One region of the Cobetia sp. QF-1 genome, then DNA from elsewhere that is predicted to be linked to it. Evidence: predicted binding sites of a transcription regulator. Region 1 holds the regulator's gene; the other holds the start of a gene.
The links. The regulator LexA, encoded in region 1, represses DNA repair genes until DNA is damaged. The targets are predictions, from matches to a motif close to TACTGTNTANNTANACAGTA.
Positions count from the first base shown of each region.

Region 1 (5,350 bases):
CTCAGCAGCACTTCACCAAGCCGTCGGCGCGCTATACCGAAGCCAGCTTGGTCAAGGAGCTCGAGAAGCGTGGCATCGGTCGCCCCTCGACCTATGCCGCCATCATCTCGACCATTCAGGATCGTGGCTATGTGGCACTGGAAAATCGCCGCTTTTACGCCGAGAAGTTGGGTGACATCGTCACTGATCGTCTCAGCGAATCCTTCAAGGACCTGATGGACTTCGGCTTCACAGCTCGCATGGAAGACCACCTGGATGAGGTGGCCAAGGGGACACGCAACTGGCGTGAACTACTTGATGCCTTCTATGCCGAATTCAAGGCTGAGTTGGATCATGCCCAGTCAGAAGAAGGCATGCGCCCGAATCAGCCGGTGCCAACGAATATTTCTTGCCCGACCTGTGAACGCGAGATGCAGATTCGTACTGCATCCACCGGTGTCTTCCTTGGTTGCTCAGGTTATAACCTGCCACCGAAAGAGCGCTGCAAGACCACCATCGATCTGTTACCAGGCGATGAGGCTGTAGCCGCTGATGCCGATGAAGATGCTGAGACCGACGCGCTACGTGCCAAGCGCCGCTGTCCGATCTGTGCGACGGCGATGGACAGCTACCTGATCGATGAGCATCGCAAGTTGCACGTCTGTGGCAACAGCCCGGATTGTGTGGGACACGAAGTCGAGGAAGGGCACTTCCGTATCAAGGGCTATGATGGTCCAGTGATCGAGTGCGACAAGTGTGGCGCTGATATGCAGCTCAAGACTGGCCGTTTCGGCAAGTACTTCGGCTGTACTAGCGAGACCTGCAAGAACACTCGCAAACTGCTCAAATCGGGTGAGGTCGCACCACCGAAGATGGACCCGATTCCGATGCCGGAGCTCGCCTGTGTCAAGGTTGAGGATCACTACGTGCTGCGTGATGGCGCGAGTGGCTTGTTCATGGCAGCCAGTCAGTTCCCGAAGAATCGTGAGACGCGTCCACCATTGGTGATGGAGCTCAAAGCGCACGCTGACGAGTTGCCGGAGAAGTATCACTTCATCCTCAAGGCGCCGGAGAAGGACCCGGATGGGCGCCCGGCGCAGATTCGTTTCTCGCGCAAGGTCAAGGCGCAGTACGTTATGAGTGACGAGGAAGGTAAGGCGACTGGCTGGAAAGCGACGTTCGAGAATGGCCGTTGGGTTGTCGAGGACAAGCGCAAGGGAGTCAAGGTCTGATGAGTCATCGTGCCCGCACCAACCAACTGCTGTATCAGGCTGAGCTGTTGTTAGCACAGTCGGCGGTGACGGCGGGAGACGAGCACGACATGGCGCGTCGCATGGCAAATGAGGAGGGCGCGCTGGTGCTGTTGGAGCTGGCGCTGTCCTCGTTGCTGGACGAGTTCGCTGTGGTGGCGCGTTGGCCGCAGGACGGCTGGCGCGAACGTTTGACAGCTCCCCCGACACCCGTTGCCGAGATTGAGCAGCTGCGTATTCTGCTCGAACGTCCCGATAGCTGGCTGAGCCAGCTGGTGAGTGACATTGACCGCTTGCATGCTGAGACGGGTGCTGCGCGCCGAGAAGAAGGGCGTGTACGTGGCGATGGTTTGATTATCGCGGCTGCGGCCAATGCCTCATTGGTTGAGCGTCTCACAGAGGTGCTAGCGGCATTCAAGGCCATATTGCCGGGGCTACGCGAGTCGAGTGTCGAGTGGTAGTGATGTCAAGCGGATGACGCTTCGGTATCGCGGGTGCTAGACTGAGCCCATTGTGGCAAGCCCCGCATTCTCAATAGTACGACCATGGCTCTGGCTGTGGTCGTACTTTTTTCTGCGCTGCGTGAGGCCTGTCCACCGTCAAGCTGACGATCACAACGACGCCGGCATCTCAAGAGATGCCGTGCAGGAGGAATGACGTGTCTGATCCCGCCGTACTTGAAATTGTGCAAATGGAAGATGGTGAAGTGATTCTGCGCGCAGCCGAAAGCGAAGGTGAGCCGCTGCTCAGCATTCGCATCTCGGATGAGGCGGCTGATCTGCTGCGTGACAATCGCTTCGAAGTCGCGCGTGAAATGATTGACCATGCCATCACGCGCACGCGCCTGTGGGATGGTGAGGAAGATGAAGATGAGCAGTCAGAAGGTATGGTGCACTGAAGCACTGGCTGCCCATCATTGTCGCTAGTCTCTTAAGCGTTCAGACACGAAAAAACCGCCAATTGGCGGTTTTTTCGTGTCTGAACGCGAGTGAACATCTCGAGAGGCGTATCAGTGAAGACCGCCGTCGCGGATAACGCCAACGCCAAGGCCTTCAATTTCCAGGCTTTCGCTGCGCAGGTCCACCTTGATGGGGGCGAAGTCGGTATTTTCAGCTTCGAGCCATACGTAATGACCATCGCGACGGAAACGCTTGACGGTCACTTCATCCCCGAGACGTGCCACTACTATCTGGCCATCGCGGACATTGGTGGTGCGGTGTACTGCCAGTAGATCACCTTCCAGGATACCGGCATCCTTCATGGAAACACCGCGAACACGTAACAGGTAATCTGCTGCCGGTGAGAAGTAGTCGCTAGGCAGAGGGCAGTGGCGATCGATGTGCTCACTGGCGAGTATCGGGCTGCCTGCTGCGACTTCACCGATGACTGGTAGACCCGGATTGTCATTTTCCTCAGCGTCGGCCAGCGATGGCACGCGAATGCCGCGTGACGTGCCGGGCACCATTTCAATGGCGCCCTTGCGCTTCAATGCGCGTAGATGCTCTTCGGCAGCATTGGGGGAGCGAAAGCCCAGCGCCTGGGCGATTTCGGCACGCGTCGGCGGATAGCCGGAGGATTTGATGGTCTTGATGATGAAATCAAAGACGTCCTGCTGGCGCGGAGTAAGCGGCTGGGTCATGGGCATTGCCTTTGGCCTGGGCGGCATCTTGAGCTGACGGCACGGGGTGTGCATCCATACAACTGTCATTGTATCCAGTCATGGCGGTCATGCAAGGCATCTTGCGAGGTATTCAGCAGGTGTGTGGCTTGATTATGGTAATGAGCATGCGCTTTTAACGTCTTCTCGTAGACCCTTTCTTTTAGCAAACGTCATTCAATACCCATCGGTATTGCGTTCACTGGAAACGCTTGAGTGGTGGAGGCTTAGTTGACCAGACTGAATATCAGCAAGTCCTGAAGCGTTAGGTGTTTGAAACACGAAGAATTGTCAGTGGTAGCATGGCAGGCTAGAATCATTGTGTTTCAAACGAATGTTCGTCAATGGTGGTGTTCGGGTTATCTTGCCTCTCTTCCGCTATCCCCGCGAACCGGTCGTTTGCAGCATGACATGAGAGAGTCGGCACGAGGGACTATCAATGCTCACGTGACTTACGATTCCAGCATTTCATTACGACCACCTGATTAAGGCTTCCGTCCATGGCCCAGACTGACACTGTCACCCGCATCCTTGATACCGCCGAAGTATTGTTTGCCGAGCGCGGATTCGCCGAAACCTCTCTGCGTAATATTACCAGCAAGGCCAAGGTCAATCTGGCGGCGGTGAATTATCACTTCGGTTCCAAGAAATCGCTGATTCAAGCGGTGTTCGCGCGTTACCTCGACCCCTTCAGTGAGCGTTTCCATGCTGCTCTCGACAGTGTCGAGCAAGAGTATGCTGGTCATCAGGTTCCGCTTGAGGTGCTATTGGAAACCATGGCGCGCACCGTGCTTGAAGTGCCTGCAGAGCGGAATAGCCTGCGTACTTTCATGCGCCTGTTGGGGCTTGCCTATACCCAGGGGCAAGGCCACATGCGCCGTTATATTCGTGAGCACTACGGCACGGTCTTCAGTCGCTTTGCCGATCTATTGAAATTGGCCACGCCGGAACTGCCGGACAACGAGCGCTTCTGGCGTCTGCACTTCATGCTCGGCAGTGTCATCTTCACTTTCTCAGGACTTGATGCCCTGCGGGATATCGAAGAGGCCGAGTATGGCCACCACACCTCGGTGCGCGAACTGATTCAGCACATGCGCCCGGTCGTGGTGGCGGCGATGGCAGCGCCGCTGCCAGCTGCCATCGAGCAAAGTGACATGGTCACCCAGGCGGCTAGCTGATGGTCTGTTGGGTTCGGGTCGATCTGAAGCGGCAGTGGCTCGAGATTCGCAGCGATGCTCCGACGGGAGACCGTCGTTCGCCACCGGCAGAAGCGGTGGGTGATACGTTGATCTACGCTTGCGCGATTTCCAGTGGCCTTAATGGCAGTGGCGAGGTGGAGGGCAGCGGGTGCACCCCCACGGGGTGGCACGTCATCCGTGCCGCCATTGGTGGTGGTCATCCGGAAGGTGCGGTCTATCGTGGTCGTCGCTTCACGAGGGAGGTTTTCTCATCTGAGCTGGCCGCAGAGCATCCAACTCGTGACTGGATTCTGACGCGTATTCTATGGCTCAGCGGACGTGAATCCGGCATCAATCGTGGTCGTAATGCCTCTGGCGAGCGAGTCGATAGCCTACGACGCTACATCTATTTTCACGGTACCCCCGTGTGGGAGCCGATGGGGGTCGCCGCTTCGCATGGTTGCATTCGCCTGCGTGATCCCGACCTTCTCTGCCTGTTTCAGCATGCGTTGCCCGGCACACTGGTGTTACTGCACGATTGACGGCGTCATTATTTGCTGATTGGTTAGCTTTGCAGACCTCTTGAGCGGCGCTGTTATTCACGAGAAAGAGACACGACTGTCTCCGACTGTTCGAGTTGCCTTCAGTCGGCTAGAATTGCGCCTTTCCTCGCGCTGGTAGCCGGTCTTTCTCATTGGTTAATGGCTGCCGTGCTTCGCAAAGACATGAAATCCTGTGTGCTGGTGCTGTGTCTCCTGAGACATGGCTCGCCGCAGGCCATGGATAGGAAGGATGTCATGACACAGCCACTGGGCTCCGTAATGGTCGACGTTGCGGGGCTGACACTCGCCCGCGACGAACGTGAACTACTGGCACGCCCCGCCGTTGGTGGTGTCATCCTGTTTGCGCGTAACTGTGCTTCTCCTGAGCAAGTACAGGAGTTATGCCACGAAATTCGTGGTGTCAATTCGCATTTGCTGATTGCCATTGATCAAGAAGGCGGGCGTGTACAGCGTCTGCGTGAAGGTGTCACCCGGCTACCGCCGATGCGTACTCTCGCGCAATGCTGCCTGGGCCGTGACTGCGCTGGTTGTGGGGATGAAGCACAAGCGGCGGGGCTAGGCTTGGCGCGCGATGCTGGCTGGTTGCTGGGTATGGAAATGGCGGCCATTGGCTGTGATGTCACCTTCGCGCCGGTACTCGACATTGATGTTGCAGGCTCGACCATCATTGGTGATCGCAGCTTTGGCGCGACGCCAGACGAGGTCATTGCGGTCGCGGGTGCC
Region 1 is NZ_NBVS01000001.1:455,571-460,920, reverse strand. It holds gene topA (type I DNA topoisomerase) at 1-1,211, shown strand, start outside; gene CFN46_RS02035 (DUF6586 family protein) at 1,211-1,690, shown strand; gene CFN46_RS02030 (hypothetical protein) at 1,888-2,127, shown strand; gene lexA (transcriptional repressor LexA) at 2,239-2,868, opposite strand; gene CFN46_RS02020 (TetR/AcrR family transcriptional regulator) at 3,387-4,064, shown strand; gene CFN46_RS02015 (L,D-transpeptidase) at 4,064-4,606, shown strand; gene nagZ (beta-N-acetylhexosaminidase) at 4,862-5,350, shown strand, end outside.

Region 2 (5,350 bases), on a different contig from region 1:
CAAGTCATTGCGCAAGCCGGAGGAGCATGTGCTGGCGGTAGGCGATCGAGTCGAGGTGTATCGTCCGCTGATCACTGATCCGAAGCTGGCGCGTAAGCGTCGAGCTGATAAGGCCGCGAGCGCCACGTCGTCGTAGGCGAGGATGATATAACGCGTAACAGGGCACCCATGGGTGCCCTGTTACGCGTAAGTACTGCAAGTGCGAGTACTGACTAATCAGTGATCAGCGTTCATCAGGCAGGTCAGCTGCGCCTGCCTTGCTCTCGGCACGATTAGGCTGTGCAGCGCGTGGGTCAATGTCCAGATCCGGCACAATGACGGTCTCTTGGCCAATCTCGCCACTCGGGGTGATGGTAGACAGTGCATCGCCATCGAACGTCAGCGTCACACGCTTGTTGATGATGTCGCCGTCAGCTTTCTTGAGCCGATAGACGTAGTCCCAGCTACTCTCATTGAAGGGAGCGGTAAGCAACGGCGAGCCCATCACATAGATGACCTGCTCACGGCTCATGCCCGGCTTCAATTGTTCAACCATTTCCGGCTTTATCAGGTTGCCCTGAGGAAGATCGCGTTTGTAGACACTGAAGTAGCTGCACCCGGTGAGCAGCGACAGGGCGCTGCAAAAGGCGACTGTTTTGATCAAGTTTTGCATTTGCCCTGAAGATTCCCTATCGTTTTGCCTTGGCCGATCATACCTGATACATCAAGCGACTGCGAAGAGTACCCCAGCATGGCCGATCAGAACCATGAACTGCGCAAGGCGGGGCTCAAGGTAACCTTACCGCGAGTCAAGATCCTGCAGATCCTCGAGAAATCGATGGATCGACATTTGAGTGCCGAGGACGTGTATAAAGCGTTGCTGGAGGCTGGCGAAGATGTCGGCCTGGCGACGGTATATCGTGTGCTCACCCAGTTCGAAACTGCTGGACTGGTGATGCGCCACAACTTCGATGGCGGCCATGCTGTCTTCGAGTTGTCCCAGGAAGAACACCATGACCACATGGTATGTCTGGACAGCGGTGAGATCATAGAGTTCTGTGACCCTGAAATTGAGCGCCGTCAGCGTGAGATTGTCGAGGAGCACGGTTACGAATTGGTCGAGCATGCGTTGGTTCTCTATGTGCGCCCCAAGGGCACAAAGAGCGACAGCTAACGCGTATCGTGTCAGGGATGACGAGCGGTAGGTGTTTGACACGCCAGGCAGACACACAAACGGCCGCCCCAAAAGGGTGGCCGTTTGTGTGTCTGAAGGATAAGTGTCTGTGCGACGAATGGACTGCGCCGCTTGGCTCAATAGGTACCGATTGGCCGGGTTAATGGCGACTGTCGGTGGCACCTAGCATTTCGCGGGCATGAGCCAGGGTCTGCTCGGATAGGTGAATGCCCCCTAGCATGCGTGCCAGCTCACGCACTCGACCGCTCTCGTCCAGCAACTCCATGTGAGTACGAGTGTTGTTGTTCTCGGCCTGCTTCTCGATATGCAGATGCTGATGTGCCTGTGCAGCGACCTGCGGCAGGTGAGTAACGGTTAACACTTGCCCTTTGTCACCCAGGCGGCGTAGTAACTGGCCAACAATCTCCGCCGTGGCACCAGAGATACCGACATCCACCTCATCGAACACCAAGCTGGGAATCGTTGAGCGACTCGCCGCGACGACCTGAATCGCCAGGGAGACGCGTGACAGCTCGCCGCCAGAGGCCACTTTGGCCAGTGCGCGGGGTGGTTGCCCCGGATTGGCGCTAATGCGGAAGTGGATGCGCTCCATACCTTCTGGCTGCGGGCGCTCACGCGCCTCAATGGCGACTTCGAAGGTCGCCTTGGCCATGCCAAGAAAGGCCAGCTGATCTTGAATGTCACTGGCAAGGCTGGGAGCGGCGGCGGTACGTCGGGATCCTACCTCGGTGGCTAATGTCTTCCAGCTATCGCGGCGACTGGCGACTTCTTCGCGTAGTACTTCGATGGCGTCTTCGTCTCCACCGAGCCCTTCCAGTTCTTCGCTCAGACGTTGATGCAGGCCATGCAGTTCGTCCGGCATGACATGATGCTTGCGGGCGATCTGGTGAATGCGCCCCAGGCGTTCATCGACAAAGGCGAGACGCTCGGGGTCGAGCTCAGTGACTTCGATGAAGCGATGCAATTCGCGTGCGGCTTCCTCAATCTGGATACGTGCTTCATCCAGCATGCCAAGGGCGCTGGCCAGTGCGCCTCGTTCGTTGCCCGGCAAGTGCGTCAGGCGAGTCACGGCCTGATTGATCCGCACCAGCGCGCCCTCGTCATCGTGATCACAGCAATCGACAGCGGCTTGTGCTTCTTCGAGAGTCTGCTCGGCATTGGCCAGAGTTTCCTGCTCCTGCTCCAGCGCCTCAAGCTCCCCCTCGCTCAGTGCGAGTTCGTCGAGTTCTTCTACCTGATATCTCAGCAGTTGCCGGCGCGCACGTATTTCGTCGCCGTCATTGCTCATGCGTTTGAGCCGCCGATGTGCGTCTTGCCATTGCCGGAATTCTTCGCGTAGCTGAGCTGTCTGAGGCTCGAGGCCGGCATACTCATCCAGCTGGCGCAGATGCGTCTCTTCCTTGAGTAGCGAGTGGTGGGCGTGCTGTGAGTGGATGTCGATCAGACACTCTCCCAGCTCGCGTAAGTCACTGATGGTGCAGGGCGTGCCGTTGATCCAGGCTTTGGAGCGGCCACTGGCCGTGATGACACGGCGCAGCAAGCAGTCGTCGCTGCCAAGCTCGCGCTCATCCAGCCATTGGCGAGCTTCGGCCAGTCCACTGATGTCAAAGCGTGCAATGATGTCGGCCCGCTCGGCGCCGTGGCGTACGCTACCGGCGTCGGCGCGCTCGCCCAGGCACAGGCCGAGCGCGCCGAGCAGGATGGACTTGCCGGCACCGGTCTCACCGGTGATGGCGGTCATGCCACGTCGGAAATCGAGTTCCAATGTCTCGACAATGGCAAAGTCGTGAATGGCGAGCTGGAGCAGCATGACTACCTCCGGGGGAAGCTGGGGCGCACCGTGCAAGGCAGGACCCGTGATTTAAATCGCGAGTAAGCGATGCCGTCGCTATACAGTATGTTTATACAGTGCATATGGCTTTTTATACAGCAGACCTCGGTGTCCTTCAATCCACGCACGGCACCTGAAAGAGAAAAGCGGCCGTCAAGACTTGAGAAGCAAGGTGCTGTCCCCATATAGAAGCCCAGACAGCTTTTGGTTGGCAGCAATGGCTTTGCCTTGCTGCTCTTTCAGGCAACTCATGGCCTGCCTGTATGTCATTCGCCGCAGCATGTTTACGCGGCAGTATCAGCAGGCCGCGAACGAGGGCAATGGCGCACAGACGTCGGCCCGCAGGAGATCAGCATGGCTCAGGACCCGCAGACCCCGATGGATGAAGAGCTTCAGCGCGCCGATCGTGAAGCCGAGCCGCAGCCGGAAACACCGGCAGGTGAAGTGATCGACAATGTGCTGGATGCCGATGATGTCGCCTCCGAAAGTGAAGGTGCATTGGTCGACAACCCGGAAGCCGAAATGTTGGCCGCTCAGGTTGAAGAGCTGGAGCAGGCTGTACAGGAAGCGAAAGACCAGGCATTGCGTGCCGCAGCTGACGCCCAGAATTCGCGTCGCCGTGCGGAGCAGGAAGCCGAGAAGGCGCGCAAGTTCGCGCTGGAGAAGTTCATCAAGGAAATGCTGCCGGTGATCGACTCGCTTGAAAAGGCGCTCGAATCCATGAGCAGCGATGAGGCAGCCCAGACGCATATCGAGGGCATTGAGATGACCTTGAAAATGCAGCTGGATGCTCTGGTCAAGTCCGGCGTCGAGCAGCTTGACCCGCATGGCGAGCCCTTCGATCCGGAATACCATCAGGCGGTTGCAATGGTGCCATCCCCGGATGCCGAGCCGAATAGCGTCATCGATGTGATGCAGAAGGGCTACACCCTGAACGGTCGTCTTGTTCGTCCGGCCATGGTGGCGGTCAGCAAGGCGCCTTAGAGCGCGGTGTGGGGAGGTGGGTCTATTGGTTGAGGAAGGACCATATGCCCGCCCTACGGGGGCTGAGGGGTGATTATGCAGATAAAAAATGCAATCACGGCCCTTGAAACCCCAGCACGTGACCCCACCTATTGAAGCAAGTTCAGGTACCGATACAAGGTACCGACATCCAGATTTATCTTTCAGGCTAGCAACAGATTCGAGGTATATGATTATGGGACGCATCATCGGTATTGACTTGGGTACTACCAACTCTTGTGTGGCAGTGCTCGACGGCGACAAGACCAAGGTCATCGAGAACGCTGAAGGCGGCCGTACAACGCCGTCCATCGTTGCCTACACCGACGACAACGAGATCCTCGTGGGTCAGTCGGCCAAGCGCCAGGCAGTGACCAATCCGGAGAACACTCTCTATGCGGTCAAGCGTCTGATCGGTCGCAAGTTCAAGGATGATGTGGTTCAGAAAGACATCAAGATGGTGCCGTACAAGATTGTCGAAGCTGACAATGGCGATGCTTGGGTCCAGGTAAAAGACAAGCGCATGGCACCGCCGCAGATCAGTGCGGAAATCCTCAAGAAGATGAAAAAGACCGCCGAAGACTACCTGGGCGAAGAAGTGACCGAAGCCGTCATCACCGTGCCGGCATACTTCAACGACTCCCAGCGTCAGGCGACCAAGGACGCCGGTCGTATCGCGGGCCTTGAAGTCAAGCGCATCATCAACGAGCCGACGGCAGCCGCACTCGCCTATGGCATGGACAAGTCTCGTGGTGACAAGACCATCGCTGTCTATGACTTGGGTGGCGGTACCTTCGATATCTCCATCATCGAAGTTGCTGATGTTGACGGCGAAACCCAATTTGAAGTGTTGGCCACCAATGGCGATACCTTCCTGGGTGGCGAAGATTTCGACATGTATCTGATCAACTTCCTCGTGGATCAGTTCAAAGCTGATAGTGGCATCGATCTGTCTGGCGACAACCTTGCCATGCAGCGCCTGAAGGAAGCTTCCGAGAAGGCCAAGATTGAGCTGTCCAGCGCCCAGCAGACTGACGTCAACCTGCCGTACATCACTGCAGACAACACCGGCCCGAAGCACCTGAACGTCAAGGTGACTCGTTCCAAGCTTGAGTCTCTGGTTGATGAGCTGGTCGCACGCTCGCTGAAGCCGTGCAAGACCGCTTTGGCTGATGCTGGCCTGACAGCTGCTGAAATCGACGACGTGATTCTGGTCGGTGGTCAGACGCGCATGCCGCTGGTCCAGTCCAAGGTGGCTGAGTTCTTCGGTAAAGAAGCTCGCAAGGACGTCAACCCGGATGAAGCGGTCGCTGTTGGCGCCGGCATCCAGGGCGGTGTGCTGG
Region 2 is NZ_NBVS01000005.1:51,695-57,044, reverse strand. It holds gene CFN46_RS10725 (RnfH family protein) at 1-136, shown strand, start outside; gene CFN46_RS10720 (outer membrane protein assembly factor BamE) at 224-652, opposite strand; gene fur (ferric iron uptake transcriptional regulator) at 731-1,153, shown strand; gene recN (DNA repair protein RecN) at 1,314-2,984, opposite strand; gene grpE (nucleotide exchange factor GrpE) at 3,360-3,989, shown strand; gene dnaK (molecular chaperone DnaK) at 4,204-5,350, shown strand, end outside.
Region 2: recN (DNA repair protein RecN) is a predicted target of LexA. The motif match lies at 3,066-3,085, and genes of this name have one in related genera.